DNA from 4 places in the Microbispora sp. CA-135349 genome. Region 2 is predicted to be linked to each of the others. Evidence: riboswitches for the same ligand, from Rfam matches in the RefSeq annotation. Region 2 holds a riboswitch; each other region holds the start of a gene.
What was found. A riboswitch is a leader RNA that binds a small molecule or an ion and turns the genes downstream of it on or off. The one in region 2 is predicted to bind cyclic di-AMP.
Positions count from the first base shown of each region.

Region 1: it holds a riboswitch for cyclic di-AMP, as region 2 does, so the genes downstream of both, ACQPZZ_RS38430 (NlpC/P60 family protein) here and ACQPZZ_RS19580 (CHAP domain-containing protein) in region 2, are expected to answer to the same signal.
Region 3: it holds a riboswitch for cyclic di-AMP, as region 2 does, so the genes downstream of both, ACQPZZ_RS30440 (coiled-coil domain-containing protein) here and ACQPZZ_RS19580 (CHAP domain-containing protein) in region 2, are expected to answer to the same signal.
Region 4: it holds a riboswitch for cyclic di-AMP, as region 2 does, so the genes downstream of both, ACQPZZ_RS25250 (CHAP domain-containing protein) here and ACQPZZ_RS19580 (CHAP domain-containing protein) in region 2, are expected to answer to the same signal.

Region 1 is NZ_CP192001.1:8,339,065-8,346,268, reverse strand. It holds gene lysS (lysine--tRNA ligase) at 1-1,469, shown strand, start outside; gene ACQPZZ_RS38445 (NADP-dependent oxidoreductase) at 1,581-2,504, opposite strand; gene ACQPZZ_RS38440 (winged helix-turn-helix transcriptional regulator) at 2,601-3,011, shown strand; gene ACQPZZ_RS38435 (LuxR C-terminal-related transcriptional regulator) at 3,085-3,333, shown strand; gene ACQPZZ_RS38430 (NlpC/P60 family protein) at 3,415-4,374, opposite strand; cyclic di-AMP (ydaO/yuaA leader) riboswitch at 4,527-4,680, opposite strand; gene ACQPZZ_RS38425 (amino-acid N-acetyltransferase) at 5,070-5,621, shown strand; gene ACQPZZ_RS38420 (RDD family protein) at 5,760-7,103, shown strand.
Region 2 is NZ_CP192001.1:4,199,028-4,206,231, forward strand. It holds gene ACQPZZ_RS19570 (ATP-binding cassette domain-containing protein) at 1-489, shown strand, start outside; gene ACQPZZ_RS19575 (hypothetical protein) at 596-1,060, shown strand; gene ACQPZZ_RS19580 (CHAP domain-containing protein) at 1,256-1,936, opposite strand; cyclic di-AMP (ydaO/yuaA leader) riboswitch at 1,951-2,082, opposite strand; gene ACQPZZ_RS19585 (sensor histidine kinase) at 2,302-3,477, opposite strand; gene ACQPZZ_RS19590 (response regulator transcription factor) at 3,474-4,127, opposite strand; gene ACQPZZ_RS19595 (hypothetical protein) at 4,270-4,824, shown strand; gene ACQPZZ_RS19600 (efflux RND transporter periplasmic adaptor subunit) at 4,821-5,885, shown strand; gene ACQPZZ_RS19605 (ABC transporter ATP-binding protein) at 5,882-6,667, shown strand; gene ACQPZZ_RS19610 (ABC transporter permease) at 6,664-7,204, shown strand, end outside.
Region 3 is NZ_CP192001.1:6,630,480-6,637,683, forward strand. It holds gene ACQPZZ_RS30415 (ATP-binding SpoIIE family protein phosphatase) at 1-954, shown strand, start outside; gene ACQPZZ_RS30420 (TIGR03086 family metal-binding protein) at 1,042-1,608, shown strand; gene ACQPZZ_RS30425 (50S ribosomal protein bL37) at 1,617-1,694, opposite strand; gene ACQPZZ_RS30430 (DeoR/GlpR family DNA-binding transcription regulator) at 1,913-2,752, shown strand; gene galT (galactose-1-phosphate uridylyltransferase) at 2,862-3,920, shown strand; cyclic di-AMP (ydaO/yuaA leader) riboswitch at 3,991-4,129, shown strand; gene ACQPZZ_RS30440 (coiled-coil domain-containing protein) at 4,164-5,075, shown strand; gene ACQPZZ_RS30445 (hypothetical protein) at 5,530-6,141, shown strand; gene ACQPZZ_RS30450 (hypothetical protein) at 6,437-6,865, opposite strand; gene ACQPZZ_RS30455 (histidine phosphatase family protein) at 7,008-7,204, shown strand, end outside.
Region 4 is NZ_CP192001.1:5,485,049-5,492,252, forward strand. It holds gene ACQPZZ_RS25225 (four-helix bundle copper-binding protein) at 1-177, shown strand, start outside; gene ACQPZZ_RS25230 (MarR family winged helix-turn-helix transcriptional regulator) at 234-737, shown strand; gene ACQPZZ_RS25235 (hypothetical protein) at 818-1,417, opposite strand; gene ACQPZZ_RS25240 (hypothetical protein) at 1,575-1,853, opposite strand; gene ACQPZZ_RS25245 (DUF305 domain-containing protein) at 2,016-2,624, shown strand; gene ACQPZZ_RS25250 (CHAP domain-containing protein) at 2,655-3,716, opposite strand; cyclic di-AMP (ydaO/yuaA leader) riboswitch at 3,884-4,026, opposite strand; gene ACQPZZ_RS25255 (AAA family ATPase) at 4,295-5,788, shown strand; gene ACQPZZ_RS25260 (tetratricopeptide repeat protein) at 5,788-6,984, shown strand; gene ACQPZZ_RS25265 (dienelactone hydrolase family protein) at 7,097-7,204, shown strand, end outside.

The DNA of each region.
Region 1 (7,204 bases), 4.1 Mb from region 2:
ACCGCTTCCGCAAGGTTCCGGTGGGCATCGACCCCGCGTGGAACGAGCACATCGGCAAGCCGCTCACCACCGTCCCGGCCCCGCCCGGCAGCGAGTACCCGAACTGGGCCGAGCACTTCAAGGCGCCGATGATCGCCGCGCTGAACGAGCTCGGCGTGGAGTTCCACGGCATCAGCCAGACGCAGATGTACACCTCCGGGGCGTACCGGGAGCAGGTGCTGCTCGCCATGCGCGAGCGGCGGCGGATCGACGCGATCCTCGACCAGTACCGCACCAAGAAGGCCAAGGCCAAGGAGGTCACCGACGCCGACGAGGCCGCCGCCCTCGAGGGCTCGGGGGCCGCGAGCGAGGACGACGGTTCGGGCGCCGGGGGCTACTACCCCTACAAGCCCTACTGCTCGGCCTGCGACCGCGACCTGACCACGGTCACGTCGTACGACGACGAGACCACCGCGATGTCCTACACCTGCGTGTGCGGGCACAGTGAGACCGTGCTGCTGTCCGAGCACACCCGCGGCAAGCTGGTGTGGAAGGTCGACTGGCCGATGCGCTGGGCCTTCGAGGGCGTGGTCTTCGAGCCGTCGGGCGTGGACCACAGCTCGCCGGGCTCGTCGTTCGTGGTCGGCGGCCAGATCGTGCGCGAGGTGTTCGGCGCCCCGCAGCCGATCGGGCCGATGTACGCCTTCGTCGGCATCAGCGGCATGGCCAAGATGAGCAGCTCCAAGGGCGGCGTGCCGACCCCGGCCGACGCTCTGTCGATCATGGAGCCCGCGCTGCTGCGCTGGCTCTACGCGCGCCGCCGTCCCAACCAGTCGTTCAAGGTCTCCTTCGACCAGGAGATCCAGCGCATGTACGACGAGTGGGACACGCTGACGAGGAAGGTGCAGGACGGCACGGCGCTGCCGGCCGACCAGGCGGCCTACCGGCGGGCGTCGAGCACGGCCTCCCGGGTCTTGCCCGAGACGCCGCGGCGGCTGCCGTACCGGACGCTCGCCTCCGTCGTGGACATCGCCACCGGGCACGAGGAGCAGACGCTGCGCATCCTGCGCGCGTTCGACCCGGAGATCGCCGGGCTGGACGAGCTGCGGCCGCGGCTCGACCGCGCCCAGCACTGGGTGAACACCTACGTGCCCGCGGAGGAGCGCACCCAGGTGCGCGAGACGCCCGACAAGGAACTGCTCGACACGCTCGGCGAGCAGGAGCGGGAGTCGCTGCGCCTGCTGGCCGAGGGCCTCGACGAGCACTGGTCGCTCGACGGGCTGACCACCCTCGTGTACGGCGTGCCGAAGGTGCAGGCCGGGCTCGACATGGACGCCAAGGCGGCCACGCCCGAGCTGAAGGCGGCCCAGCGCGAGTTCTTCGCCCTGCTCTACCGGCTGCTCGTCGGCCGTGACACCGGCCCGCGCCTGCCCACGCTGCTGCTGGCCGTGGGCCGCGACCGGGTGCGCGAGCTGCTCGGCCGTGCCTGATCCCGGCGCCTGATCCCGGCGCCTGACCTCCTGGGAGCGGGCCGGACGGCATGGCCGTCCGGCCCGCGACCTGCTTGTCGCGACAAAGCGCGACAAGCAGGGGCAGGCGGGTCAGGGCAGCAGGACGAGCCGGCCGCGCAGGCCGCCCTTCCGCAGGCGTTCGTGCGCCTCGGCGGCCTGCTCCAGCGGATAGGTGCCCGCGACCCGCATGCTCAGCCGTCCCGCCTCGGCCAGCTTCGCGACGTGGCCGAGCTGGGCCGCGTCGGCGCGGACGAACACCGTCGAGACCCGGATGCCGCGCAACGGGATGGGGGCCAGCCCGGCGCCCACGGCGACGAACGCGCCCCCGTTGCGTACGGCGTCCAGCGCGGGCAGGCCGACGACCGCCGCGTCCACCAGGCCGTGCGCGCCGCCCGGAACGACGGCCCTGACGGCCGCGGCCAGATCGGTGCCCCTCGGCACGAACCACTCCGCGCCGAAGTCCCGGACCAGTGCCTCGTCGGCGGGCGCGGCGACCCCGGCGACCCTGATCCCCCGTGCGACGGCCAGCTCCACGAGATAGCCGCCGACGCCCCCGGCCGCTCCCGTGACGACCAGGGTCTCGCCCGGGGCGAGCCCGGTGGCGTCGAGCGCCTGGACGGCGGTCAGCGCGTTCAGCGGCAGCGTCGACGCCTCCGGCGCGGCCACTCCCGCGGGCGCGGGCGCGACGGCCGTCTCGTCCAGGACGACCAGGTCCGCCTGGGCCTTGAACCGGTCCGTCAGGCGGTCCGACAAGCCGATGACCCGCTCGCCGGGCTGCACGCCCGTCACTCCCGGACCGACCCGGTCGACCACGCCCGCCACGTCCCATCCCAGGGCGTGCGTCTCCAGATGCGGCATGAGCCCGTTGTCGGCGAGGGTGCCCGCGGCCGTGAGCAGGTCGACGGGGTTCACGGCGGCCGCCTCGACCCTGATCCGCACCTGTCCCGGCCCCGGCTCCGGCTCGGCCGCGTCGACGATCCCCACGGTTCCGTCCCGTGCCACCAGTGCTCTCATGAGTTCCTCCTTCCGGTGTGCCAAGGAGCGTAGGGAGGCCTACTCTCTTCTGGTAAGTAGGCACCTAAAAGTGCGTAAGTGACGCGGAGGAAAGACATGCCCACGCAGACGGCGGCCGAGCAGCGGGAAGAGGCGCGCCGGCGGTACAACGCGTACGTCGCGGCCTGCCCGTCGCGGCAGCTGCTCGACGCGCTCAGCGACAAGTGGGTGAGCCTGGCGCTCACCGCGCTCGCCGACGGCCCGCGGCGCTTCAGCGAACTGGCGAGGACGATCGCGGGCGTCAGCCAGAAGATGCTCACGCAGACGCTGCGGACGATGGAACGCGACGGCCTCGTCTCCCGCACGGTCACTCCCGCGGTGCCGGTCCGGGTCGACTACCGGCTCACGCCCCTGGGTGAAAGTCTCATGCCGCTGCTGAAAGCGATCAAGAACTGGGCCGAGGTCCACATGGAGGATGTCGAGGCGGCCCGGGAGACGTACGACCGGCGGGCCGACTCCGCACCTTGACGACCTTCGTGGCAGGCGTTTACCGTCCCTGAAGGGTGGGCCGACGAATCATCGTCGTGGGGGAGGGCGGACGATGGGTGTTCCCGAGGTCGTCTACCGAGGTGGCAATCCCGCCTCGGACCTTGACCGTGCCGGTCTCACCGAAGAGGACCTGCTTCTCCTCGCGGAGCTGGCCAAGGGTGTGACAGCCGATCGCGTGGGCCGCAGTCTCGATGTCAGCGGCCGCACCGTGCGGCGCCGGCTGCGGGGCATCTGCGACCGGATCGGCGTCGCGACCGCGATCGAGGCCGTCGCCTGGGCGGCACGCCGCCGTCTCATCTGACCGCGTTCCGCCCCACGCCCTCGCTTCGGGACGACTCCGTCGGCGACCCGGTTCCACCCCACGCCCTCGGTTCGGGACGACTCAGTCGGCGACCCGCACCGCTCCCGCGAACGGCCGCCCGGCGATCCTCGCGATGTGGATGACGTCTCCCGTGCGCGGCGCGTGGATCATGTAGCCGCCGCCGATGTAGATGCCCACGTGGTGCAGGTCGGAGTAGAAGAACACCAGGTCGCCGGGGCGAAGCTGGTCACGGGAGATGTGCGTGCCCGCCGTCCACTGGTCGCCGGTGTAGTGCGGCAGGCTGACGCCGACGGCCTGGTAGGCCGCCATGACCAGACCCGAGCAGTCGAAGGAGCCGGGCCCCTCGGCGCCCCACACGTACGGCTTGAGCTGCTGCCTGAGCGCCCAGCGCGCCGCCTGGGCCGCCTTGCCGTCGCCCACGATGGGGAACGACATCCTGCTGCGCGTCTCGCTGCCGACCGTCCGGGAGACCTGCCGGTAGAGGCTGCTCTCGGTCTTCTTGATCAACTTAGTGATCTTGTCACGCCGGGAGTCGAGGCCGGTGAGCAGTTTCTTGACCTCGGCCTGCCGGGCGGAGGCGCTCTGCCTGGCCCGCGCGGCGGCGTCCATGGCCTTGGTGACCTCCGCGACCTCCTGGCTTCCCTGCAGCTCCAGGGCGTACGTCGTGGTGGCCTGGTCCAGGTAGTCCCTGGGGTCGCCGTCGCCGCCGATGAGCGCGAGGGCGCCGCCGAGCCCGTTGGTCATGTAGGAGTGCTGTGCGAGAGCGCTCGCCTTCTGCCGGCGGACCTCCAGCTCGGCCTCGCTCTTGGCGAGGTTCTTCTTGGCGAGCTCGGCGGACCGCTCGGCCGCCTTCAGGCGCACGCGCTCGCCGTTGTACTGCTCGGTGAGGCTCTCGATCTCGGTGTAGAGGCTCTCGACCTGCTCCGTGAGCTCCTTGAGGCTCGGCTTCGGGTCGGCGGTGGCGCGGACCACCGGGGCGCCGAACGTGATCGCGGTGAGCGCGACGCCGACGAACGCCAACCGGCGGATTGCACCCGGACCGGCCGTGCCGGATCCGGACTGTCGGCCGCGGGCGTGCCTGCCCGCCGACCGTCCTCCACGCATGCGCAACCGAGCTCCTCTCCCACATGCGCCCCGGGGCGGGCCCGCGTCATCGGGACGGGACCGCTCGGCGGGGCGCTACTGAGCGCCTACCGGGTTAGCTGACGGGTTCGGGCCGGAGTAGCCCTACCTTGACGGATTCACCCCTTGACGATCTGAGATCGAACCGATCCTGATCCTGCAGTTGGGTCCCCGGCTCCCCTCCGCACGCGGTGCTTCGAAGACTCGGCGCCCGGCCGCCGTGAGCGTGCACGATGACCGGCATCGTCGCAGGACGATAGTGCACGGCGAGTTCTTGCTCAACCAGAACTCCGAAACCCGTCTACGTTTGACAACCGATTGATCACAACCGGGTCACGAGTTCGGCACTGGTACGTCCGTGTTCACCTGGGTTTGAGCGCATCTGAGTCTTTGTATTGGCTGCTGGGGCTCGCGGGAAAAATGGGACGAACCGGAACTGCTGCCGCCGAGCGGGCGGGTCGTCCGTCCGTATCCTGGCGGCTACGTACAGTCAGGCCCCATGTCGAGTGTGGCATTTGGGTATGACCGTTATCCGTGATGCCGCTGGACGCCGACGGTGAGGATCGCCCGTGGTCCGGCTAGGCTGGCCGCTCATGGAGCAGGTCGCCGCGCAGACGCCCACCGGAGAGGGCGCCACCGCCGTGACGGTGCGCCGGGCCAGGACGCCCGACGTCCGGGCCATCCGGCGCCTTGTCGACGCGTACTCGGGAGTCGGTCCCCGTCTGCTCAAGAAGAGCACGGTGACGCTGTACGAGGACGTCCAGGAGTTCTGGGTGGCCGAGATCGGCGGTCAGGTCGTCGGCTGCGGCGCGCTGCACGTGCTGTGGGAGGACCTGGCCGAGATCAGGACCGTGGCGGTGGATCCCGCGGCGCGCCGCGGGGGAATCGGCCATCAAATCGTCGCGGCGCTCATCGAGACCGCCAGGGACCTCGGTGTGCGGAGGGTCTTCTGCCTCACCTTCGCGGTCGAGTTCTTCGCCCGGCACGGTTTCAGGCCCATTCAGGGCACCCCGGTCTCCCCCGAGGTGTACGCGGAACTGCTCGCGTCGTACGACGAGGGCGTCGCCGAGTTCCTCGACTTGGAGCACGTCAAGCCGAACACGCTGGGGAACACCCGAATGCTGCTGCACCTCGATCGCCATTGATGAACGCCGGTTTGTGATCTTTGACGCCGATTGTCGGCCCCTGCAAAGGTGACTGTTGATACACCTGTCGCTACTTTTAGCAATATCAGCGTGTGCTACAGACGTGCGGCGCATGCGTCTTCGAAACGAGGTGACACGGTGAGCACCGGACAGCCGCCGTACCCCCAGGACGAGTCGGACGGAACGCCACCGCCGTCATCGAGCCCCGGGTACGGCACGGACAGACCCGCCCAGGACTACGACCCCGACGTCACGGTCGTCAGCTATCGCCAGCCCGGGCAGACGGGCCCGCAGCAGCAGCCCGGCTATGACCCCGCCCAGGGCGGTTACGGCCAGCAGCAGGGCTACGGGCAGCAGCAGTACCCCCAGCAGGGGTACGGCCAGCAGCAGTACGGTCAGCAGGGCTACGGCGCCCAGCAGGGCCAGCAGCAGGGCTACGGCCAGCAGCCCGGTTACGGCCAGCAGCCCGGTTACGGCCAGCAGCAGGACTACGGTCAGCAGCAGGACTACGGTCAGCAGGGCTACGGCGCCCAGCAGAGCCAGCAGCAGGGTTACGGCCAGCAGCCCGGTTACGGCCAGCAGGACTACGGTCAGCAGGGCTACGGCGCCCAGCAGGGCCAGCAGCAGTACGGCCAGTCGTCCCAGGGTGGCTACGGCCAGCAGCAGGACTACGGCCAGCAGGCCCAGCAGCAGTACGGCCAGTCGTCCCAGGGCGGTTACGGCCAGCAGCAGGACTACAGCCAGCAGCAGGACTACAGCCAGCAGGCCCAGCAGCAGTACGGCCAGTCGTCCCAGAGCGGTTACGGCCAGCAGCAGGGCTACGCGCAGCAGCAGTACGCCCAGCAGGGGTACGGCCAGCAGCAGTACGCGCAGCCGGATCCGCAGCAGGGTTACGGGCAGCAGTACGGCCAGCAGGGCTATGGCCAGCCCGGCTTCGGCCACCCGTACGCGGCCGCGGGGCCGATTCCGCCCGGCGCCCCGGCTCCGCTCGCGGAGTGGTGGCAGCGCCTGGTCGCCCGCCTGATCGACGGCGTCATCGTGGGAATCCCCTTCCTGATCCTCAACGGTGTGATCTTCGCGGTCGTCTACTCCTCGGCCAGCATCAACCTGAGTACCGGGGCCGTCACCGAGGCCAGCGGCCTCTTCCTCGCCACACTGCTCGTCTCGATCCTGAGCGGGCTCGTGATGGTCGGCTACGAGTTCCTCATGCTGCGCTCGCGCGGGCAGACGCTCGGAAAGATCGCGATGGGGATCAAGGTCGTCCCGATCGGCGGCACTCTCGACGGCGGCCTGCCCACCGACGTCGTCGCCAAGCGCGCCGGCGTGATGTGGGGGCCGCAGTTGGTGCGCTGGATTCCTCTCATCGAGTATCTGGCGGGCGTCTTCGCGTTGGTGAATGCGCTGTGGCTGCTGTGGGACAAGCCGCTGCACCAGGCGCTGCATGACAAGGTCGCCCGCACCGTGGTGGTCAAGGTCAAGTAACGACTGCGGACGGGGCCGATGGAACCGACCATCGGCCCCGTTTTTGTATGCGATCGCTATGGCGTCCTCCAGCCGCCGGCATCCGGCTGTGACGGAAAATC
Region 2 (7,204 bases):
GGGCGCGACATCAGCGAGGTGCTCGCGATGCCGGTGGAGGAGGCCCAGGAGTTCTTCGGCTCCGGCGAGGCGCGCACGCCGGCCGCGCGCGCCATCCTCGACCGGCTCGCCGACGTCGGGCTCGGCTACCTCACGCTCGGTCAGCCGCTCACCACGCTGTCCGGCGGCGAGCGGCAGCGGCTCAAGCTGGCCACCCACATGGGCGACAAGGGGGGCGTCTACGTCCTGGACGAGCCGACCACCGGCCTCCACCTCGCCGACGTCGAGCAGCTGCTCGGCCTGCTGGACCGGCTGGTCGACTCCGGCAAGTCGGTCATCGTGATCGAGCATCACCAGGCCGTCATGGCGCACGCGGACTGGATCGTCGATCTCGGTCCGGGCGCCGGTCACGACGGCGGCCGGATCGTCTTCGAGGGCACTCCGGCCGATCTCGTCGCCGCCCGCTCCACCCTCACCGGCGAGCACCTCGCGGCCTACGTCGGCGCCTGACCGGGGCCGTCGCGGGCACCGCGACGGCCGCCCGCAGGAACATGTCGTCAGGACACGTCAGGCACTAGGGTGACCGCGATCGCCCGCGTCGGCAAAGGAGATGATCATGACCACCGACCCGACGATGACCCGGATCGGCCAGGGGGTGGAGTTGCATCACCACCAAGGTCAGCGTGAAGCCGCCCGCGACCTGTTCGCACAGATCTGGGACGACATCGGCGGTGAACAGGGCGACCCGCTGCATGTTTGCGTCCTCGCCCACTCAATGGCCGACGTGCAGGACGACGTGCACCAGGAGCTGATGTGGGATCTGCGTGCGCTTGCCGCCGCCGATCTCGTCACCGACGAGCGGGTGGCCCAGGCCGGGGTGCCACTTTCCGTGGCCGGCCTGTATCCGTCCTTGCACCTGAACCTGAGTGAGTGCTATCGCAAGCTGGGCGACTCAGGCCGCGCCCGTGAGCATCTCCAGCAGGCGCGGGCCTTGATCGGCGAGCTCGGCGACGACGAGTACGGGCAGCTCATCAGGGGCGGCCTGGAGCGGCTGGCCGCACAGCTGGGCGAGGCCACCTGACGCGCTCCGGGTCTGCCGGAGGCTCGATCCTCGCTCTGATCGGCCCGGCCGGACAGCCCCGTTCGAGAACCCGTCGCGGGTCGCGGCGTGCGAGTGCACAGCGATGGCCGGCGGCACTCCGGTCCCTCCCTTGAACGGCGAAGCGCGCCGGGATCACCGGCGCGCTTCGGGGTCCGGTGCCGGACCGCCGGGCCGTCAGGCGGAGGCGGTGGTGGAGGCGTCCGCGGGATACATCGGGTAGCCGTACCCGACCACCTGCGAGGTGGGGCGGGTGCGGGTCTCGACGGCGCCGCCGTCGCCCGTGTTGCCCTCGATGGTCTGGATGGTGCCGTCGCCGTTGTCCTTGACGACGAAGCCGACATGCACGATGTCGTCGATGTCCTTGCTGCCGTTCCAGTTGAAGAACACCACCGCGCCCGGCTTGGGCGTCTGACCCCAGCGGCCGTGGTCGGCGAACCAGCGGGCGTGCTCGACCGTGTAGGCGTCGGAGCCCATGACGGGCCCGATGCCGAGCTGGTCGCCGACCCAGGAGACGAACATGTCGCACCAGGCGGCGTTGAGGTAGCCCTTCAGGGTGCCTCCGTCGCGGGCGAGGGTCTCACGGGCGCGGGGCGAGGACATGTACCACTGCTGGAACTTGGTTCCGCCGCCGGCCGCGTTCTCGCTGATCCCGACCTGGCTCCTGGCCAGGGTCAGCACGTCCGCCGCGCTGATCTTGGGCAGCGTGGAGGCGATCTCGGCCATGGACTGCGAGGCCGCCGGGCCCTTGCCGGCGTGCGGGTTGTCGGCGTGCGCGGCCGGCGACGCGACCAGCACGGTGGCGGCGAGGGCCCCGCCCGCGAGGGCAGCGCGCATACAGGTGTTGAGGACGTGCATGGTGGGGCGAACTCCCTTACTTCCATGCCGCCTACCGGGTTAGCTGACGGGTTCGGGCTGGAAGTCGCCCTACGGCAGGCATGCCGATTCACCCCAGGAGAGGTGGGTCCCCGGCTCCGCGGACGCGGACTCGGCGGCCGGGCGGCAGGCCGGTATCGGCCGGCCGCGTCGGTCTGAGGAGGGCTTCTTGACCATTGAGATGAGCAAGTGCGCCCTGAGATGCCTAAAAGGTAATAGACCAGGTCAAACCGGTCAAGTTAGACCAAGTCAGATTTTACGGTGCTGAATGCGCCAAGCGGGCGGGGGTGGGTAGGGGCCGCGCCACGTGATCACCAGGGGCGCGCCGTGGCGCGCGCAACCCGTGATCACCCGGGCAGGCGCACGGTCACCGCCAGGCCGCCTTCCGGCCGGGCCAGCGCCTCCGCCGTGCCGCCGTGGGCCACGGCGATGGCCCGGACGATGGACAGGCCCAGCCCCGCCCCCCGGGCGGAGCGCACGCGGTCGCCGCCGAGCCGGCGGAACGGCTCGAACATGTCGTCCACCTCGTACGGCGGGACGAGGGGCCCGGTGTTCTCCACCGTCACGCTCACCCCGGCCTCGTCCTCCCGCAGCCGGACCCAGACCTCCCCGTCACGCACGTTGTACTTGATCGCGTTCTCCAGCAGGTTGAACAGGCAGCGCTCGAGGAAGAGCGGATCACCCTGCGCGACCGCCGGGCGCAGGTCCTCGTGGACGACCACCTTCCCGCGTCGCGGCTGCAGGTCGATCTGCTCCATCACCGTACGGACGACCTGCCGCAGGTCGACCGGCCTGCGGCAGGTCACCTCCTGCTCCGACTGCGCCAGCATGAGCAGGCCCTCGATCAGCCGCTCATACCTGGCGTTCGTGCCCAGCAGCGCGCGGGCCAGCGCCTTGAGGTCCTCCGACGCGGCCGGTTCCTCCAGCGACACCTCAAGGACCGTACGGTTGACCGCCAGCGGGGTGCGCAGCTCGTGGGAGGCGTTGGCGATGAACCGGCGCTGGGCGTCGAACACCCGGTGCAGCCGGTCGAGCATCGCGTCGAAGGTGTCGGCGAGCCGTTTGACCTCGTCCTGCGGGCCGCGCAGGGCGATCCGCTCGTGCAGCGTGCTCTCCGACAGCCGCTGCGCGGTCTCGGTCACGCGGTCGAGCGGGCGCAGCGCGCGGTCGGCCACCAGGTAGCCCAGCACCACCGCGACGGCCCCGACCAGGATCATGACGATCACCGTCGACCTGAGCACGTCGCTCAGCACGTCCGCCGCACCCTGCTCGACATTGGTCCGCACCCGCTGCGCGAGCAGGTCGCCGTCGGGTAGCCTGCCGCCGGGGACGGCAACGGGGGCGCCCGCGCCGGTCACCTTCGACGCCACCGCCACCACGAACCGCTGGTTGAGCGCCCGCGCGGTCAGCAGGTGAGTGAACCACAGCAGCACCGACCCCGCCAGGAGGAACAGCCCGCCGTACAGGAGGGTGAGCCGCATCCGCAGACCGAGCCCGCCCCACAAGGACAGGACGCGATTCACAGCCGGTACCCCCGGCCCGGCACGTTCTCGATCACCGGCGGCTCGCCCAGCTTGCGGCGCAGCGAGGTGATCGTGACGCGCAGCACGCCGGTACCGGCGCCGGCGTGCTCGTCCCACACCTTCGCGCGCAGCCGGGCCGGGGTGACCAGCCCGCCGCACGCGCTCATCAGCTCGTGCAGCACGTCGAACTCCTTACGTCCCAGCGCCACCTGACGCCCGTCCCGCACGACCGTGCGGCGGGCGGGGTCGAGCCGGATCCCGGCCCGCTCGATCGCCGGCGGCACCGCCCGGGGCGTGCGCCGGGCCAGCGCCCGGATCCGGGCCACCAGCTCGGCGAACGCGAACGGCTTGACCAGGTAGTCGTCGGCGCCCAGGGACAGGCCCCCGACCCGGTCCCGCACCCGCCCGGCCGCCGTCAGCATGAGGATGCGGCTCGCCCCGCCGGCGCCGACCAGCTCCCGGCACACCTCGTCTCCGTGCACCTCGGGCAGGTCGCGGTCGAGCACGACCACGTCGTAGTCGACGTAGGCGGCCAGCTCCAGCGCCTCCCGGCCGTCGCAGGCCACGTCCACCGCGATCGCGTGCAGCCGCAGCCCGCGGGCGACCGCGTGGGCCAGCTGTTCCTCGTCCTCGACCACGAGCACCCGCATTCCAACCTCCCGCTCGGCTCCGAGACTGGCGCAGGAGGTGTTAGCCGCGGATAAACGGATCTCGCTTATCCGCGTTTAGCACCGCCTCCGCTGAAGTTGGGCCCCGTCCCGGGCGAACGCCCCGGGAAAGAAGGAGCGACCCATGCGCTTACGACCGCTGCGCGCCCTGGGCCCGGCATTCGGGCTCGCGCTGGCACTGGCCGCCTGCGGCGCGGCCCCCGCGGACGACGGGATCGCCAGTGCGGGCGGCGCCACCCCCGGCACCACCACCGGCGTCACCCCCGGCACCGCGACGGGCGCGACGACGAAGCCCTCGCCGGGCACCGTCGACCGGCAGGAGGCCCAGCTCAAGTTCGCCCAGTGCATGCGCGAGCACGGCGTGGACATGCCCGACCCCGGCCCCGACGGCCGCGTCCGCATCATGGGCAAAAAGGGCGAGGAGGCCGTGATGCGCAAGGCCATGCAGGCCTGCGAGCACTTCATGAAGGACGCGGTCGGCGACAAGCTCGGCGGCGACGACCCCCAGGTACGCGACCGCATGGTCAAGTTCGCCCAGTGCATGCGTGAGCACGGCATCGACATCCCCGACCCGGCGCCCGGACAAGGGATCCAGTTCAAGCTCAAGCCGGGCCAGGAGAAGGCGATGGAAGAGGCGCAGAAGGCCTGCGAGGAGCTCGCGCCGGGGAGCAGGCCGTGAGGAAGGGCCTGGTGATCGCGGGGGCCGGAGTCCTCGCCCTGGCCGCCGCGGGGACCGCCGTCGCCATGGCGGGCGGCGACGGCGCAGGCGCGGCCGAGCCGTCCGCGCCCCCGGTCCCCGCCACCGCGTCGATCACCCGCCAGGACCTGATCGACACCAAGACCGTGGAGGGGGCCCTGACCTACTCCGGCGAGCGTCAGGTGAGCACCGACGCCTCCGGCACGGTCACCTGGGCGCCCGCCGAGGGCGCGGTCGTCCGGCGCGGCCGCCCGCTGCTCAGGGTCGACCGCAGGCCGGTGGTCCTCATGTACGGCTCGCTGCCGATGTACCGCCCGCTGCGGCAGGGCGTCGACGACGGCCCGGACGTCGAGCAGCTCGAACGCAACCTCAAGGTCCTGGGCTACGGAGACGACCTGACCGTGGACGACCACTTCAGCTACGCCACCTATCTGGCCGTCAAGCAGTGGCAGGACGACGCCGGGCTGCCCGAGACCGGGCAGGTGGACGCCTCCCAGGTGGTCTTCCTTCCCGCCGCCGCCCGGGTGACCGCCGCCAAGGTCGACGTCGGCGACAGGACCACGCCCGGACGCCCGGCCCTCACCGTGTCGGGCGTACGACGGCTGGTGCACGTGGACCTGTCCACCGACGACCAGACGCTGGCCAGGAAGGGCGCCAAGGTCACCGTGGAACTGCCCGGCGGCGAGCGGGTCACCGGGAGGATCACCTCGGTCGGCACGGTGGCCGAGTCCGTCCCTTCCGAGCAGGGACAGGACGAGGGCAGCACCGTCGACGTCGACATCACCTTGGGCACGACCCCGAAGACCCGCCTCGACAAGGCCCCCGTCGAGGTGGAGCTGGTCAGCGAGCGGCGGGAGAACGTGCTGGCCGTGCCCGTGGAGGCGCTGCTGGCCCTGCGGGAGGGCGGCTTCGGCGTCGAGGTGGTCGAGGGCGCCTCCACCCGCGTGGTCCCGGTCGAGCTCGGCGCCTTCGGCAGCGGCATGGTCGAGATCACCGGCGCCGGGCTCGCCGAGGGCATGAAGGTCGGGGTGCCCGCCACATGAGCATCCCGCAGCCCGAGCAGCCGTACGTGGTGGAGCTGCGCGAGGTGACCAAGGTGTACGGCGGCGGCGTGCGGGCCCTGCGCGGAGTGGACCTGCTGGTCGAACGCGGCGAACTCGTCGCCATCGCCGGGCCGTCCGGCTCCGGCAAGTCGACCCTGCTGCACCTCGTCGGCACCCTGGACCGGCCCACCACGGGCACCGTACGGATCGCCGGGCACGATGTGGCCGGGCTTCGCGACCGCGAGCTGTCCGCGCTGCGCGCCCGCCACCTGGGCTTCGTCTTCCAGCAGTTCCACCTCGCGCCCGGGGTGAGCGCGCTGGACAACGTCGCCGACGGCCTGCTGTACACCGGCACGCCGCTGCGGGCGCGGCGGGAACGCGCCGCCGCCGCGCTGGAGAAGGTGGGCCTCGGCCACCGTCTGGGCCACCGCCCCAACCAGCTGTCCGGCGGCGAGCAGCAGCGGGTGGCGGTGGCCCGCGCCGTGGCGGGCGACCCGCCGCTGCTGCTGGCCGACGAGCCGACCGGCAACCTCGACTCCGCGGCCGGCGCCGAGGTGCTGGGGGTTCTGCGCGACCTGCACGCCGCCGGCACCACGATCGCGGTCATCACCCACGACCCCGAGATCGCCGAATGGTGCCCCCGGCAGGTGCGCGTACGCGACGGCCGCGTCGTCGCCGACGCCGGGCCGGGCGAAGGACGCCGCCCTCCCGGAGCCAATCCCAAAGCGGCGCCCGATCGCCGGACGGCGGAGGCGGGGGCGGCGAAGGGAGCACCACGATGACCCGTCAGCGGCTGACCCCCGCCAGGCTCGGGCCGTCCGACGTCCTGCGGACCGGCGCGGCCGGGCTGCGCACCCGCCCCGCGCGGGTGGTGCTGTCCGCGCTCGGCATCGCCATCGGTATCGCCACGATGATCGCGGTGCTGGGGATCTCGTCCTCCTCCCGTGAGCAGTTGCTGCGCCAGCTCGACCGGCTCGGCACCAACCTGCTCACCGTCTCGCCGGGGCAGACGCTGTTCGGCGGGGAGGCCAAGCTGCCCACGGAGGCGCTCGGCATGGTCCGGCGCATCGGGCCGGTCCGCACGGCCTCGGCCACCGGATCGGTCGACACCACGATCCGGCGCACCGACCGCATCCCCAAGGCCGTGACCGGCGGCATCGCCGTCCAGGCCGCCACCGCGGGCCTGCTCACCACCCTGGAGGGCCGGGTCGTCACGGGCGCCTGGCTGAACGCCGCCACCGAGGCGCGGCCCGCCGTCGTGCTGGGTGCCAAGGCGGCGGAACGGCTCGGCATCACCAGAACCGGCGCGCAGGTCTGGA
Region 3 (7,204 bases), 2.4 Mb from region 2:
TACGACGTGATCGCCCTGCCCGGCTGCCGTACGGCGCTGGTGGTGGGCGACGTCATGGGGCACGGGACCAGGGCGGCGGCGACCATGGGCCAGCTTCGCACGGCCGCGCGTACGCTGGCGAGCCTCGACCTGCCGCCCGACGAGGTGCTGTTCCGGCTCAACCTGATGAGCCAGGACCTCGACCCGAGCCAGATCGCGACCTGCATCTACGCCGTCTACGACCCGGTCACGCGCAGCTGCTCGCTCGCCCGGGCGGGGCACGTGCCGCCGGTCCTGCTGCACCCCGACCGGTCCACGGAGATCATCGAGCTGCCCGCCGGACTGCCGCTCGGCATCGGCAGCGACCCGCTGGAGTCCCGTGAGCTGGTCCTGCCGACCGGGACCCTGCTCGCCCTCTACACCGACGGCCTCGTGGAGAGCCGCGAGCGGGACCTGGACGCGGGGATCATGGGGTTGCGCCGCCTGCTCGCCGGTCCGGTGGAGGACATGGAGGACAAGTGCGATGTGATCATCAGCAGCCAGCGGTCGAGCCACGAGCGTGACGACATCGCCCTGCTGCTCGCCCGGGTGCGCGACCTCGATCCGGACGAGGTCGCGACCTGCCCGCTGCCGGCCGATCCGCGGTTCGTCTCGCACGCGCGGCGATTCGTCCGCGGCACCCTCCACAGGTGGGGCCTGGACGGTCTCGTGGACAGCACGCAGCTCATCGTGAGCGAACTCGTCACCAACGCGCTCAAGCACGGCTGGCCGCCGATCGAGATGCGGCTGCTGCGCGGCCACACGCTGGTGGTCGAGGTGGCCGACGGCTCCCCCGCCACCCCCACCCCGCGCACCGCCACCCCCGACGAGGACACCGGCCGCGGTCTCCAGCTGATCAAACGCTTCGCCTACCGCTGGGGCACCCGGCCCACCTCGTACGGGAAGATCGTCTGGGTCGAGCAGCACCTCCCTTGACCCGGGTGTTTCCTCCCATGCGAGCGTGTATGACTGATCGTTGAGAAGAGTTACGTTCGAGTGGGGAGTTCGTGGCGAGGAGGGGACATGATCGACATCCGTGACGCGTACCGCAGGGCGCTGGACGGTTTCGGGGACCGCCTCCATCTCGTCCGCCGCGGACAGTGGGAGCTGCCGACCCCCTGTGTCGACTGGGACGTCCGGGGGCTCGTCAACCACGTCGTGGCCGAAAACCTGTGGGCCCCCGAACTGCTGTCCGGCCGTACGGTCGCCGAGGTGGGGGACGCCTTCGAGGGTGACGTGCTCGGCGAGGACCCACTCAAGGCGTTCGAGGCGTCCGCGCAGGGCGCCGTCCAGGCGGTGTACGCCGACGGCGCCCTGACCAGCGTCGCCCACCTGTCCTTCGGCGACGTGCCGGGCGAGGAGTACATCACCGAACTGTTCGCCGACGCGCTGATCCACACCTGGGACCTGGCGCGTGCCATCGGCGGACCGGAACAGCTCGACCCCGAACTGGTCGCCTCCTGCTCCGAATGGTTCGAGAAGGCGCGGGAGGACTACCGCGAGGCAGGGGTTATCGGGGACGAACGAGGCGTTCCGGCCGGCGCCGATCAGCAGACTCAACTGCTCGCCGCCTGGGGGAGGAACCCCTAGGAACGGGTCTACCGTCCCGTGGGCCGCCTGCCGTGGTTGGCCTTCTTCTTCTTGCGTGCCTTCGACTTGCGTGCGCGTCTGCCCATGACGACCGCCTTCCGTCGAGTACGGCTTTCGCTCACTGTCCTCCCCCGCGCCGCGAGCGGCAAGGGATGCGCTCGTGATCATTTGCCGCGCGAGCTCTCGGCCGGACGGATGCATCGCGAGGCCGAGGAACGGCCCCACTGGCTACCGGGACCCCAACTCAACATGCCCCAACGCGCCTGGGGCATAATTTGTTTGAATCTGTTGACAGGAGTGGTGGATGCTGGCCCAGCAACGGCAGCAGGCGATCCTGGAGAGGGTGCGCAGAACCGGCGGGGTGCGCGTCGCGCAGCTCGTACGCGACCTCGGGGTCTCGGACATGACGATCCGCCGCGACCTGGAGGTCCTCGCGGAGCGCGGCCTGATCGTCAAGGTGCACGGCGGGGCGACCGCCACCGGCACCGGCTCGACGGAGGAGCCGGGTTTCGCGGTCAAGTCGGTCCGGCAGCAGGCCGAGAAGGAGGCCATCGCCCGCAGGGCCGCCATGCTCGTGCGGCCGGGCAGCTCCGTCGCCCTGTCGGCCGGGACCACCACCTGGACACTGGCCCACCACCTGGTGGACGTGCCCGAACTGACCGTTATCACCAACTCCGTCCAGGTGGCCGACGTCTTCCACCGCGCCGGTCGGCCCGACCAGACCGTGGTGCTCGTGGGAGGCGTCCGTACCCCGTCCGACGCCCTGGTCGGCCCGGTGGCCGTGGCGGCGGTCCGTTCCCTGAACGTCGACACGCTCATGCTCGGAGTGCACGGGATGAGCGTCCGGGCCGGCTTCACCACGCCCAACCTGCTGGAGGCGGAGACCGACCGCGCCCTGGTCGCGGCCGCCCAGCAGCTCGTGGTCCTGGCCGACCACACCAAGTGGGGAACGATCGGTATCAGCACGATCGCCGCTCTCGGCGAGGCCAACGTGGTCGTGAGCGACGTGAGCCTGCCCGAGGAGGCACGCACCGCGTTGTCGGAGAACGCCGGCGAGCTCCTCCTCGCCGATCCGTCCGGCGAAATCGGGGAGACCGGTGAGACCGGTGAGACCGGGGGAACCGAGCTGGAGACCGCACTGTGACACCGGGCCGAACCACGACACCGGACACGCTCACCGGACGCCCGGCAGCAGGTTGCGACACCGACACCACCGGGACACCGACACCGCACCGTGAAGCTGGAGACCGCTCTTGAAGCGCACCATCACCCATCTCGCCGACGGCCGTGAGCTGATCTACTTCGACCGGCGTGACGACGCCGATCACAGCGCCGCCGACCCCCGGGACCTGCCGCCGCGTCCGCTCGCCTCCGAACTGCGCTACGACCCGCTGATGGACGAGTGGGTGGCCGTCGCCCGCCACCGCCAGACCCGCACCCATCTGCCGTCCGCCGACGAATGCCCGCTCTGCCCGGGCCATCCCGGCTCGGAGATCCCCTCGCCGTACGAGGTGGCGGTGTTCGAGAACCGTTTCCCGTCGTTCAGCTTGAACACGGGCGCGTACGAGCAGGTGGGCGGCCTCAGCGAGGTGCGGCCGGGGATCGGGCGTTGTGAGGTGGTCTGCTTCACCTCCGACCACGACGCGTCGTTCAGCTCCCTGAGCGACGAGCAGGCCGAGCTGGTCGTCGAGGCGTGGGCCGACCGCACGGCCGAGCTGTCCTCGCTGCCCGGCGTGGAGCAGGTCTTCTGCTTCGAGAACCGCGGCGCCGAGATCGGCATCACGCTGCCGCACCCCCACGGCCAGATCTACGCCTATCCGTACGTCACGCCGCGCACGCGCCAGATGCTGGACGCCGCCGCCCGCCACCAGGGCGGCAACCTGTTCGCGGACGTTCTGGCCGCGGAGCGGAGAGGACCGCGGGTGGTGGCCGCCAACGAGCACTGGACCGCCTTCGTCCCTGCCGCCGCGCGCTACCCGTTCGAGGTGCACCTCTACCCGCACCGTCAGGTGCCCGACATCCCCGCCCTGTCGCCGGAGGAACGGTCGGCCTTCGCTCCGCTCTACATCGAGGTGCTGCGCCGCCTGGACGGGCTGTTCGGCGTCGTCATGCCGTACGTCGCGGCCTGGCATCAGGCGCCGGTCGTCTTCCGGCGCGACATGGCCTACCTCCACCTCCAGCTCTTCACGATCCGGCGCGCGCCGAACAAGCTGAAGTATCTCGCCGGGTCGGAGAGCGCCATGGGCGCCTTCGTCAACGACGTGCTCCCGGAGGAGGCCGCCCGGATGCTCCGCGAGGTGGTAACGGCTTGATCTCCGGATGGTTGCGACTTGGGTGGCAAGCGCTGTTTCTTTACCACTAGTATCCCTGGCACCGGTTGTCACAGCCGGTAGGCCTAATCCCGGGCGCCCCGCCCGGGAACCGGGGACCCAACCACGCACCTGGGGTCAAGGCAGTCGCCTGCCCGGGCTCCTCCAGCCCGAACCCGTCAGCTAACCCGGTCGGCGGATGGAGAGGAGTGGGCTCTGCCCCGCGCGTTCCCCCTGGCTGCCGGCGTGCTCAGCGCCGCCGTCTTCGTGTTCGGCGCGGCCGTTCCGGGCGCCGCCGATCCCAGACCGACGGAGAAGCAGCTCAAGAAAGAACTGTCGGACCTGCGGAAGAAGGTCGACCGGCTGATCGGCGACTACAACGCCAAACGTGTCGCACTCGCCAAGGCCCGCGTCGAGGAGAAGGCGGCGCGCGGCCGGCTGGCCAAGGCGGAGGCCGACTACAGCGCCGCCAGGGACGCCGTGCGGCAGATGGCGGGGCTGCGCTACCAGGCCGAGAGCGCGATGGTGCTGCCCGACATGAACACCGCCGCGCTGAACTACCAGCTCAAGGAGGAGCAGGCCGCCAGGCTCACGCGCTTCGACCAGGTGCGCGCCGAACGGCAACGGGCCGCCGAGGCCGCCGAGACGCTGACCGAACAGCTCAAGTCGCAGGCCGCCGAGGTCGCCGGACAGCGCGAGGACGCCGAGGATCTCATCGACGAGATCAAGGACAAGCTCGACGCCCTGATCCCCGTCGCCCCGGGCAAGCGGTCGGGTGGTTCGTGGGCGCCGGAACTGCCCGGCGGCTCCGACAACATCACGCCCCGGATGCGGCTCATGCGGGCCGAGGTCGGCAAGTACTTCGATCTGCGGTTCCCGGTCGGCTGCTACCGCGCCGAGGACAGCGGCGAGCATCCCCTGGGGCGCGCCTGCGACTTCATGATGAGCTCGGGCGGCGCCATGCCCTCCCCCGAGATGAAGGCGCTCGGCGACAGCCTCGCCGCCTGGGCCATCAAGAACGGACCGAAACTCGGCGTCATGTACGTGATCTGGCAGCAGCGCATCTACAACCTCGGCCATCCGGGCTGGCGGACCATGTCCGACCGCGGCGGCATCACCGCCAACCATTACGACCACGTCCACATCTCGATGTACTGAGCCCGCAGGCCAGCAGGGCGGATCAGACCTACGACGTGTGATCTCCAGCGTCTCCGCCGGAGGAACGGCCTTTTTCATCAGGCTCTCGGCCGCGTAATTCGGGCCACCATATGACGATGCCGAATGGAACGACGAAGATCAACGTACCCGTGCTCGTCAGTAAGGAGTCCGCGAGGGACGCCTTGTCGGCGAAGAGGTGCGCTCCCGCTGTAGCGACGTAACCAGCAGCCCACCACAGAGCGAGACGCATCAAAGCGCGGCGGCGAATGCGGGAGTCCGACACGTCCGGATTGTATGTGCGGGCCGGGACACTTTGGAGGCACATGACGGTGGGAAACGCCGGCACGCGACGACAACGAACGAGAGCAGGGATCATTATGGGTGATATAGGCGGACAGAACCGTCAAGGAGCTACGATTCCGGTGTTTCAGCTTGATGATCGTGAGAGAGGCCCGTGACGCGCCTGAGCAGACGACCGCTTGCGTGGGCGATCGTCGTACTGGTTGTCGCGGTCGCCGGAGGCGTCGTGTTGATCCCGCGGCTGTCCGGGCCGGATTTGCCGGGCACCGCCTCAGAACAGGTCATCTCGGTCGATTCTTCGACGCGTACGGCGCTCACGGCAACGGCTGACCACTTTCTGGAGACAGACCCCGTCCGCAACGAAGGCAACTATCTGGCCGCTGCCCAGTCGGTCTTGCATCCCCGTATGTTCTGCGAGGAGGACCTCATCGAGGTTCGCCGGAAAGATGCTCGCCTTCTGGTCGGACTTGTGGCCCGGTGCGAGGAGTTGGCCCGCTCAGGTGACAAGCTCGTCAGCGGCACCGGCTATTGCGTGCCGCTGCTGTTGACGATGGAGTCGGTGAACGGACGCTTCGCCGTGCGGCACGTCGATGAGCCGGCGGACGGCGCCGAGTACGCGTCTTCGACGCGCGCTCTGTTTTCCCCGGAGGGCGCACCCCGGGCAATAGAGCTGGCCGGCGCCGGGTGGGACATGGAAAACAGCATCTACCCTGAGGCGCGCAGAACTTTCGGCCTGCCGCCGGACGCCAGAGTTGTGTTGTCCTGACCCTGCATCGCCTCCGCCGAGCTTCCGGCACGTGAGGCACGGCAGCGAAGCACAGCAACAGGACCTCACAGCCCTTCACACCGGCACCCACCAGCACACGCCCGAGCAGGCCGCGGAGTTGCCCCCATGGTGTCCGGCTCCCGATCGCACGGGTGATGCGCCGGCAGGCGCGGAAGCTTCAGGGGGACGGATCAGATCTCGATGTACCGAACCGCCGGTTCCAGGCCTCTGCCGGACTTCTCAGCCGCTTCTGGGCCGGCCCCCTCGCCGAGCGAGGCGGCCGGCCCGTTCCGGGTCAGGCCGGGAGCTGCTTCTCGTTCCAGGTGTAGTAGATGTAGGTGCTGCCGGGCCCGGTCATCGTGCCGTAGACCTGCCAGAAGCTGTTGGCGCCGATCGAGTAGCGGAAGACCTTGTCCCCGGGCCGGTCGTCCACGAACACGCTCTGCGTTCCGTTATTCCAGATCCGCACCTCGATCGTGAATGTCGAGGTGTCCGGGATGTCGAGGCAGACCTCGTACGTGTACGCCAACGAACCGCCGATGTTGTAGCTGTGACCGTCCACCGCCGGCCGCTCGACGTTGGTGGGGACGTAACTATTCACAACCCGCGTGTACCCGCCGGTGGAGCAGTCGACTGTGGGGGCTGCGGACGCGGGACCGATGCCGGTGAGCGTGGCGCCGAGGACGCCGGCGGTGACGGCGAGAACGGGGATGGTGCGCTTCATGCCTCTCCTCATCCGTGCAGTAACCCTCCGACCAAGTAGTTGAAGGCTGAACTGATTCTTACTCGATTGCCACTTATGAACAAGTCCAAGTAGGAAATTCATACATATTCGAGTCAAGCCGGTCACGTTCCGCCCTTCACCAATGAACCCGGTCAACTTGTTCTCGGCGCTCGTGCGGATCGAGCTATTGTCCTTGCGTGAACGGAGATCTCTCACCGGCAGCCGACCGACGGGCCGGGCGTCGTTCGATCGAGCGCCGGCACGCGAGGAGAGCAGAGGCGGGAATTCTCGTGATCGGGCCCGTGCGGTGATCAGCGATGGGGTGCGCGTCTGGTGTCT
Region 4 (7,204 bases), 1.3 Mb from region 2:
ACGGGCTACGACGCGGACCTGACGCGGGCCCAGTTGGAGGCGTGCGCGCAGGCCTGCCGCAGCTGCGGCGACGAGTGCGGTATGCACGCCCACGTACACGAACACTGCCGGGTGTGCGCCGAGGCATGCCGGCGCTGCGCCCAGGCGTGCAACGAGCTGCTGGCCGCGCTCGGCTGAGCGTTTGCCCGATGCGATGACGTACCGGTGAGAGAGACCGTGTAAAAACGGTTCCTATGGCAGAAGAAGGGGACGACGAGCCGACCGGCGACGACCTCGAGGCCGTCACCGCCGCCGTGCTCACCGCCTCGCGTGTGCTCGTCGCGATCTCCGCGCGGTCTCTCGCCGCCGCTGAGGACAGGGTCACCCTGCCCCAGTTCCGCATGTTGCTGGTTGTGGGACAGGGCCAGACCAAGCTGGTGACGCTGGCCGACAGGCTCGGTGTGAATCCGTCGACCGCCATGCGCATGGCCGACCGCCTCGCCGTCGCCGGTCTGATGAAGCGCGAGGTCAATCCGCACAACCGGCGGGAGACGCTGCTGCGGCTGACCGACAACGGACGGCGGATCGTGGACGAGGTAACGGCCCGGCGCAAGAAGGAGATCACCGCGATCCTCACGCGGATGCCGGCGGCCCAGCGGCGGGCCCTCATCGTCGCGATGCGGGAGTTCAACGACGCGGCGGGCGAACCGCCCGCCCGCATCGCCTTCCCGCTGGGGTGGCCCGGCCCGTCCTCCTGATCGCCGTGTCGGGCGGGCCCTCGGCGTCGCGAACCCTCGCGGGCGGCCCGGCAGCGGGGCCACAGCAGGTCAGCAGCGGATCAGCAGCCGGAGGCGGCGCAGGCCCCGGGGATGAGCCCGGGGGCTCCGTCGGCGCCCGAGGGCACCTCACCCCGGTCCTGGCCGGCACCGCCCTTCGGGGCACCGCCCGTCTTGCCCGACGAGCCGGTCCCGGCCCGGCCCGCTCCGGCGCTCTTGCGACCGGACGAGCCCCCGCCCGAGGAGCCGGAGGCGGTGTCCGCGCCTCCTCCGGCGGATGCCTGCGCTCCACCGGAGCCGTCTCCGCCGGACCCGATCGCGCCCTGGTCCGACGAGCCCTGGTCCGGCGAGCCCTGCGCGTCCTGTCCGTCCCCCGCAGCGGCGTCGTCACCGGAGGAACCGGCGGAGCCGGCGGTATCGCCGTCCTGTGCGGGGGCCGCCGACTGCTGCGTGCCGCCCGCGGCGGGCGGACCCAACGGGTCCGAGCCGCTGGCGAGCGCGTAACCCGCTCCCCCGGCGGCCAGCACGGCGACCAGGGCCGCGGCGGCGATGATGAGGGGTTTTCTGTTCTTCGGCCTGGTCGCCGGCTCCTCCTGACTGGAGAGGACTTCCTGCCGGAACCGATCATCCTGGCTCGTCTGCGAGGGGACGTGCCCGTGCATGTGAGACAACTCCCAGCGGTCGTTTCGGGGGAAAGCTCCACGGCTTCCGCGGGTGGCTGCCCACCTTAGCCCCACTGGTGACCAAATCTCACAAAGAGCACCAAACAATCATGAATTCCCCAGGGTTTCCTCTGGTCCGGGCACGCCCCGCACCAGCTCAGCGGCTGTGCGTCGCGGCGCTGTGGCAGTCGGTGTACGTGTAGGGGTTGTCGAGAATCTCCGTTTCGGGGATGTCGGGGTTCATCCCCTTCTGCCACGCCTCCTCGCCCAGCGTCACACGCAGATACTCGACGGTCCGCTCCACCTCGCGGCGGGCCGCGGCGAGGTCCACGCCGACAAGGCGGTGCTCGTGCTTCACCACGCGACCGTTCACGAGCACCGTGTGCACGTCGCCGCGCCGCGCCTGGAACGCGACATGCTCGTACGGATCGAGCACAGGCGGGGAGCACCCGCCGGACGGGGTACGACGGGCAAGGGGCGGGCACATCCGCCTTGACGCAGGTTCGGCGGGCGCCGCCGCGGGCGAGGGGCCCGTTTCGCCCGGCGGGCGGGGACGCCACCGATTCACGCCGAGAGCGCGAGAGTGGAGGTGCCTGCCATGAGGGGACGCGCTCTGCCGGCGGCCCTGCTGGCGGCCGGTCTGCTGACCGGCGGCGCGCGGGGCGCCGCTCTCGCCGCGACGACCCCGGTTCAGACGCCGACACCGACGCCGACACCGGCTGCACCGGTCGGCACGACTCTCGCCACCGATCACAACGAGCAGGACGTCATGTTCGCCCGGATGATGATCCCGCACCATCGTCAGGCGGTGGAGATGGCGAAACTGGCCGAGGGACGGGCGTCGGACCCCCGGGTCGTGCGGCTCGCGGAGCGGATCGAAACCGCCCAGGCCCCCGAGATCCGGACGATGAGCGGCTGGCTCACGGCCTGGGGCGAGCCGGTGCCCGGCGAGAGCCCCGCGCCGGCGCACCAGCACGCCATGCCCGGCATGATGTCCCCCGAGGAGATGCGCCGTCTCGAAGGGCTGTCCGGCCGGGCCTTCGACCGGGAGTTCCTCTCGATGATGATCCGGCACCACGAGGGCGCGGTCACCATGGCGCGGGACGAGCTGCGCGGCGGGGTCTACGAGCCGGCCCGGCGGCTGGCGGCGTCCGTCGTGTCCACGCAGTCGGCCGAGATCACGGAGATGAAGCGCCTGCGGGGATGAGGCGGACGACGTGGGCGGCCGCCGACGGTGTCAGACGGTGCTCGGGCGACGGGCGCCGTCTCCCCCTCCGAGTGCCGGAGCGCCGGACGCCGCCGCATCGACGAACGCCGCATTGACGGGGGCCACATCGACTGACGCCGGACCGCCGGACGCCACATTGACGGGCGCTGGATTCACGGACGCCCGCGCGGACGGGCGAGCGGCCTGCGTCGTGGCCCCCACCGTGGCACGCGCCGTGGCCCCCACCGTGGCCCCCACCGTGGCACGCGCCGTGGCCTGCGCCGTGGCCCGTCCGGGACCACGTTTGCGGTGCCGTCCGCCGGAGGTCGCCGCCGCGGCCTTGACCCGGAGCCCGGTGACGGCGGTGGAGACGACCGCGAACAGCAGGCCGGCCGGCAGGACGGCGTCGCCGGGCGACCACACGACGCCGGGGGACTGCCCCTGCGTGGCCGCCAAGTTCCTGATGGTGAGCCCCACCGCACCCGGGACGCTCGCGTGCACCGCCGCCACGGGCTGGATCGTCACCGGCGCCTTCGGCGTGACCTTGACCTTGCGCGGCAGGCCGTACCCGACGATCTTGCTTTTGTCGCGTACCTTGCGCTTCAGCCACACGCCGTCGACGTTGCCCTCGATCGTGTGGACCTTTCCGTGGACGACCTTCTCGACCACGCCCACGTGGTCGATGTCTCGGATCTTCTTGGACCCCGACCAGTCGAAGAAGACCACGGCGCCCGGCTCGGGCGTGCCGCTCCACGCGTCGTGCTCCTTGAACCACTTGGCGTGCCGTGTGGTCAGCGCGAACTCGCCGACGCGGTCCTGTACGCCGGCCTGGTCCGCCGCCCAGGAGACGAACATGTCGCACCAGGGGGCGGTCTTGAAGTCGGGGTCCTTGGCGATGGTGTCGGCGTACCATTCGCCGAACTTCGTGTGTTTCCCGGCTCGTTCGCGGTAGCCCAGTTCCGGGCGGACGGCGTCGAGCAGCTGTCGTGCTATCGGATCGGTGGAAATCGCGGGCTCCTCATGGCGCGCTTCGAGACATGACGAACCGGCCCGCGGGCGTGACGGCAGGGCGGCATCACCACGTGACGGCACGGCGGCCGGAAGACACGGCCGCGGCGGGGCGGGATCAGAAACGGGAGACGTGGCAGCCCGTCACGGGCGCGCCATCACCCCGGAAGCCTGGAGACGTTCCAGGGCGGGCATGTGGACCGGGTGACGGACCCGGACCGGGTGGGCAGGTGGAGCGGACACTCCACGCGCTCTCCTCTCCTTGGCCGCCTACCGGGTTAGCTGACGGGTTCGGGCCAGGAGTAGCCCTACCGGATGGTCCGGATTCACCCCAGAAAAGGTGGGTCCCCGGTTCCCGGGATCGATGACGTCCGGGATTCGGCGGTCGCCGGTCGTCCTCGGGTTGAGGACCGCTCACCGGCGTGACACACGGGAAGCTTAGTAGATAACAAGTAAGACACGGCCAAAAACCCGGCAAACAGCCCGATTCCTGCTGCGGTCGGCCGAAGTTTCCCGCAGGTCCCCACGGTCGCGGGCAATCAACCGTGAGATGCGCCACAGGGGGCGCCGACGGCCGGGCGGGGCCTGTAGAGATCACCGCTGTCCGACCACGTGGGTAGCCTTACGGTCATTTCGGATCGACCTACAGAAGGGACCGGGCAGTGCTGGACGACGCCGGACTCCAGGCCCTCCGGGAGGCGGCGCGGCTGTCTCCGGACAACCTCCCCCTACGGCGGCACCTCGCCGGGCAGCTCCTGGCCAAGGGGTATCTCGCCGACGCCGAGGCCGAGTACCGGGCCGCGCTCCTGCTGTCGCCCAGGGACCCGGACGTGGTCGCCGGTCTGGCGGAGGCCTTCGTCCGGCAGAGCTCCTACGGCGCCGCGCTGTCGGCGCTTCAGCCACTCCTGGCCGAGCCCGGTTTCCCGCCGCGGATCGGGCTGCTCGCCGCCAGGGCGCTGCTGGGCGAGGGTGACGTGCCGGGCGCGGCGCGCCGCTACCACGACGCGGTCTCCCGCGATCCGTCGCTGTCCGACCCCGGCCTGGCCGCCCGGCTGGAGCCGCAGCCGGCCACGCCGTACCAGACCCAGACACAGCAGAACCAGGCGCAGCAGCCACAGGCGCAGCAGGCACAGACACATCAGCCACAGGCGCAGCCCGGCACGCCGTACGCGCCGGGGCCGCCACCCGGCCCGGCGTACCCCCCACCCGCGTACCCCGCACCGGCGCACGACGGCGACGTGGAGGTCCAGCGCTCCGGTGTCACCTTCGCCGACGTGGCGGGAATGGAGGCGGTCAAGGAGGCGCTGCGGATGAAGCTCCTGCTCCCCGTCCAGCAGCCCGAGCTGTTCGCCGCGTTCGGCAAGCGGGCGGGCGGCGGAGTGCTGCTGTACGGCCCTCCCGGCGCGGGCAAGACCCACCTGGCGAGGGCGGCGGCGGGAGAGCTCGGCGCGTCGTTCATCGACGTCGGCCTGGCCGACATCCTGGACATGTACATCGGGTCCAGCGAGCGCAACCTGCACGCCACGTTCGAGATGGCCCGGCGCAACCGGCCGTGCGTGCTCTTCTTCGACGAGGTCGACGCGCTGGCCGCGCGCCGCTCGGACATGCGCCAGGCGCACACCCGCCAGCTGGTCAACCAGTTCCTCGCCGAGCTCGACGGCGTGGACGAGAACGCCAACGACGGCGTCCTGGTGCTGGCGGCCACCAACGCGCCCTGGTACATCGACGTCGCGTTCCGGCGGCCCGGCCGGTTCGACCAGCTGGTGTTCGTGCCGCCGCCCGACGCCGCGGCCCGCGCCGCCATCCTGCGCATCCTCTGCCGCGACAAGCCGCTGGCCGAGATGGACTACGACGCCGTGGCCCGGGTGACGGACGGGTTCGTCGGGGCGGACCTCAAGGGCGTCGTCGACCGCGCGGTGGAAACCAAGCTGCATCAGTCGATCAGCGCGGGCCGGCCCATCCCCCTGTCCACACCCGACCTGCTGGCCGCGGCCCAGGCGGTGCGGCCCACGGCCGTACGCGAGTGGCTGACCACCGCGCGCAACTACGTCCTGCACGCCAACGACTCCGGCGCCTGGGACGAGCTGATGCCCTGGATCAACGGCACATCCAACGGCGCGTTCGGCGGCAAGAAGGGCGGCAAGGGCAGGTGGTGATGGCCGCGGCGCCGCTTGAGCGGGCGCGCACGCTGCTCACGCTGAACCGCCCGGCGGAGGCCGAACGGGAACTGCGCGGCCTGCTCGCCCGGGAGCCCGAGAACGTCGACGGGCACGCCTTCCTCTCCGTGGCGCTGACGCAGCAGCACAGGGCGTCCGAGGGGATCGGCGAGGCCACCGAGGCCGTGCGGCTCGCGCCCGACCACTGGTTTCCCCACTACGTCGCCGGGCACGCGTACCACCGGGCGGGGCGACCGCACGAGGCCGTCGCCGCCGCGCGGGCGTGCCTGGCGCTGTCCCCCGAGCACGCGCCGGCGTGGGAGCTGCTCGCCCGGGCGCACGTCTCCCTCGAGCAGTGGCCGCAGGCGGCCGACGCGGCGGGTCGGGGGCTCGCCGTCGCTCCGGAGGACGTCGACCTGGCCGGCATCCTCGCGGTGGCCCTCACCATGCTCGGCGACGCCCTCCGGGCGAAGGAGGCGGCCGCGCGCGCCGTCGGGCTGGATCCCGAGAGCGCGACGGCCCATCTGGCGTACGGGCGGGCGCAGCTCGCCTTCGGCGCGCCGGCCGAGGCGGCCCGCGCGTTCCGCGAGGTGCTCCGCCTCGACCCCGGGTTCGACCAGGCCAGGGACCTGCTGGTGGCGGCGTTGAAGCGGCGCAACCCCGTCTACCGCGTGCTCGCGCGCCTTCGCGGCACGTTCTCCGGTGGATGGCGGATGGTGTTCCTGCTGCCGGCCGTGCCGCCGCTCATCGCCGTCTTCGTCCTCATCGCGCTGCTGCACTGGGCGGCCTGGGTCGCCGAGGCGGTCACCACCCTGCGCCTGGCCCGGGCCAGGGCCACCAGGCTGCTCTTCGACATCAGGGAGGCGAGAGTGGCGGCGCTGTGCTGCTGCCTGCCCGCCGCGGGTGCGGCGCTGCTCGTGGCCGGCGTGGCGACCGGCGGGGAGGCGCCCGCGGTGGCGGGCGCCGCCGTCATGGCCCTGGTCACCCCCGTGCAGGAGGCGGCGCACACGAGCGCGCCCCGCGGCCGCATCGTGCTGTACGGCTGGTCGGGCCTTTTGGGGCTGGCCGCCGTCCTGTCGGCGATCGCGTCCCTCCCCACCGTCGCGCTGCTCACGGCGTACGCCGGGGTGGCCTCCATCTGGGTGGCGGCGGGCGTGCGGCGCCTGTTCGGGACGGGTGCGGCGCACGCGCTCTGACCGGCCCGGGGCGATTGCTTAGTTAGTCAAAGCAAGCATTATCGTGGCCCTCCTGGACCCGCCGCCGGAGGCGACCGGCTCGTGCGGGAGCGTGATCACAGGTGGAGGGACTATGACCGACGCGATGTGGGCCGGCACGGTCGCCGTGACCGGGCACGAAGGCGCCGGCCTCGAAGCGTACGCGGCCCGGCCGCTCGGCTCCGCCCCGCACGGCGGGGTC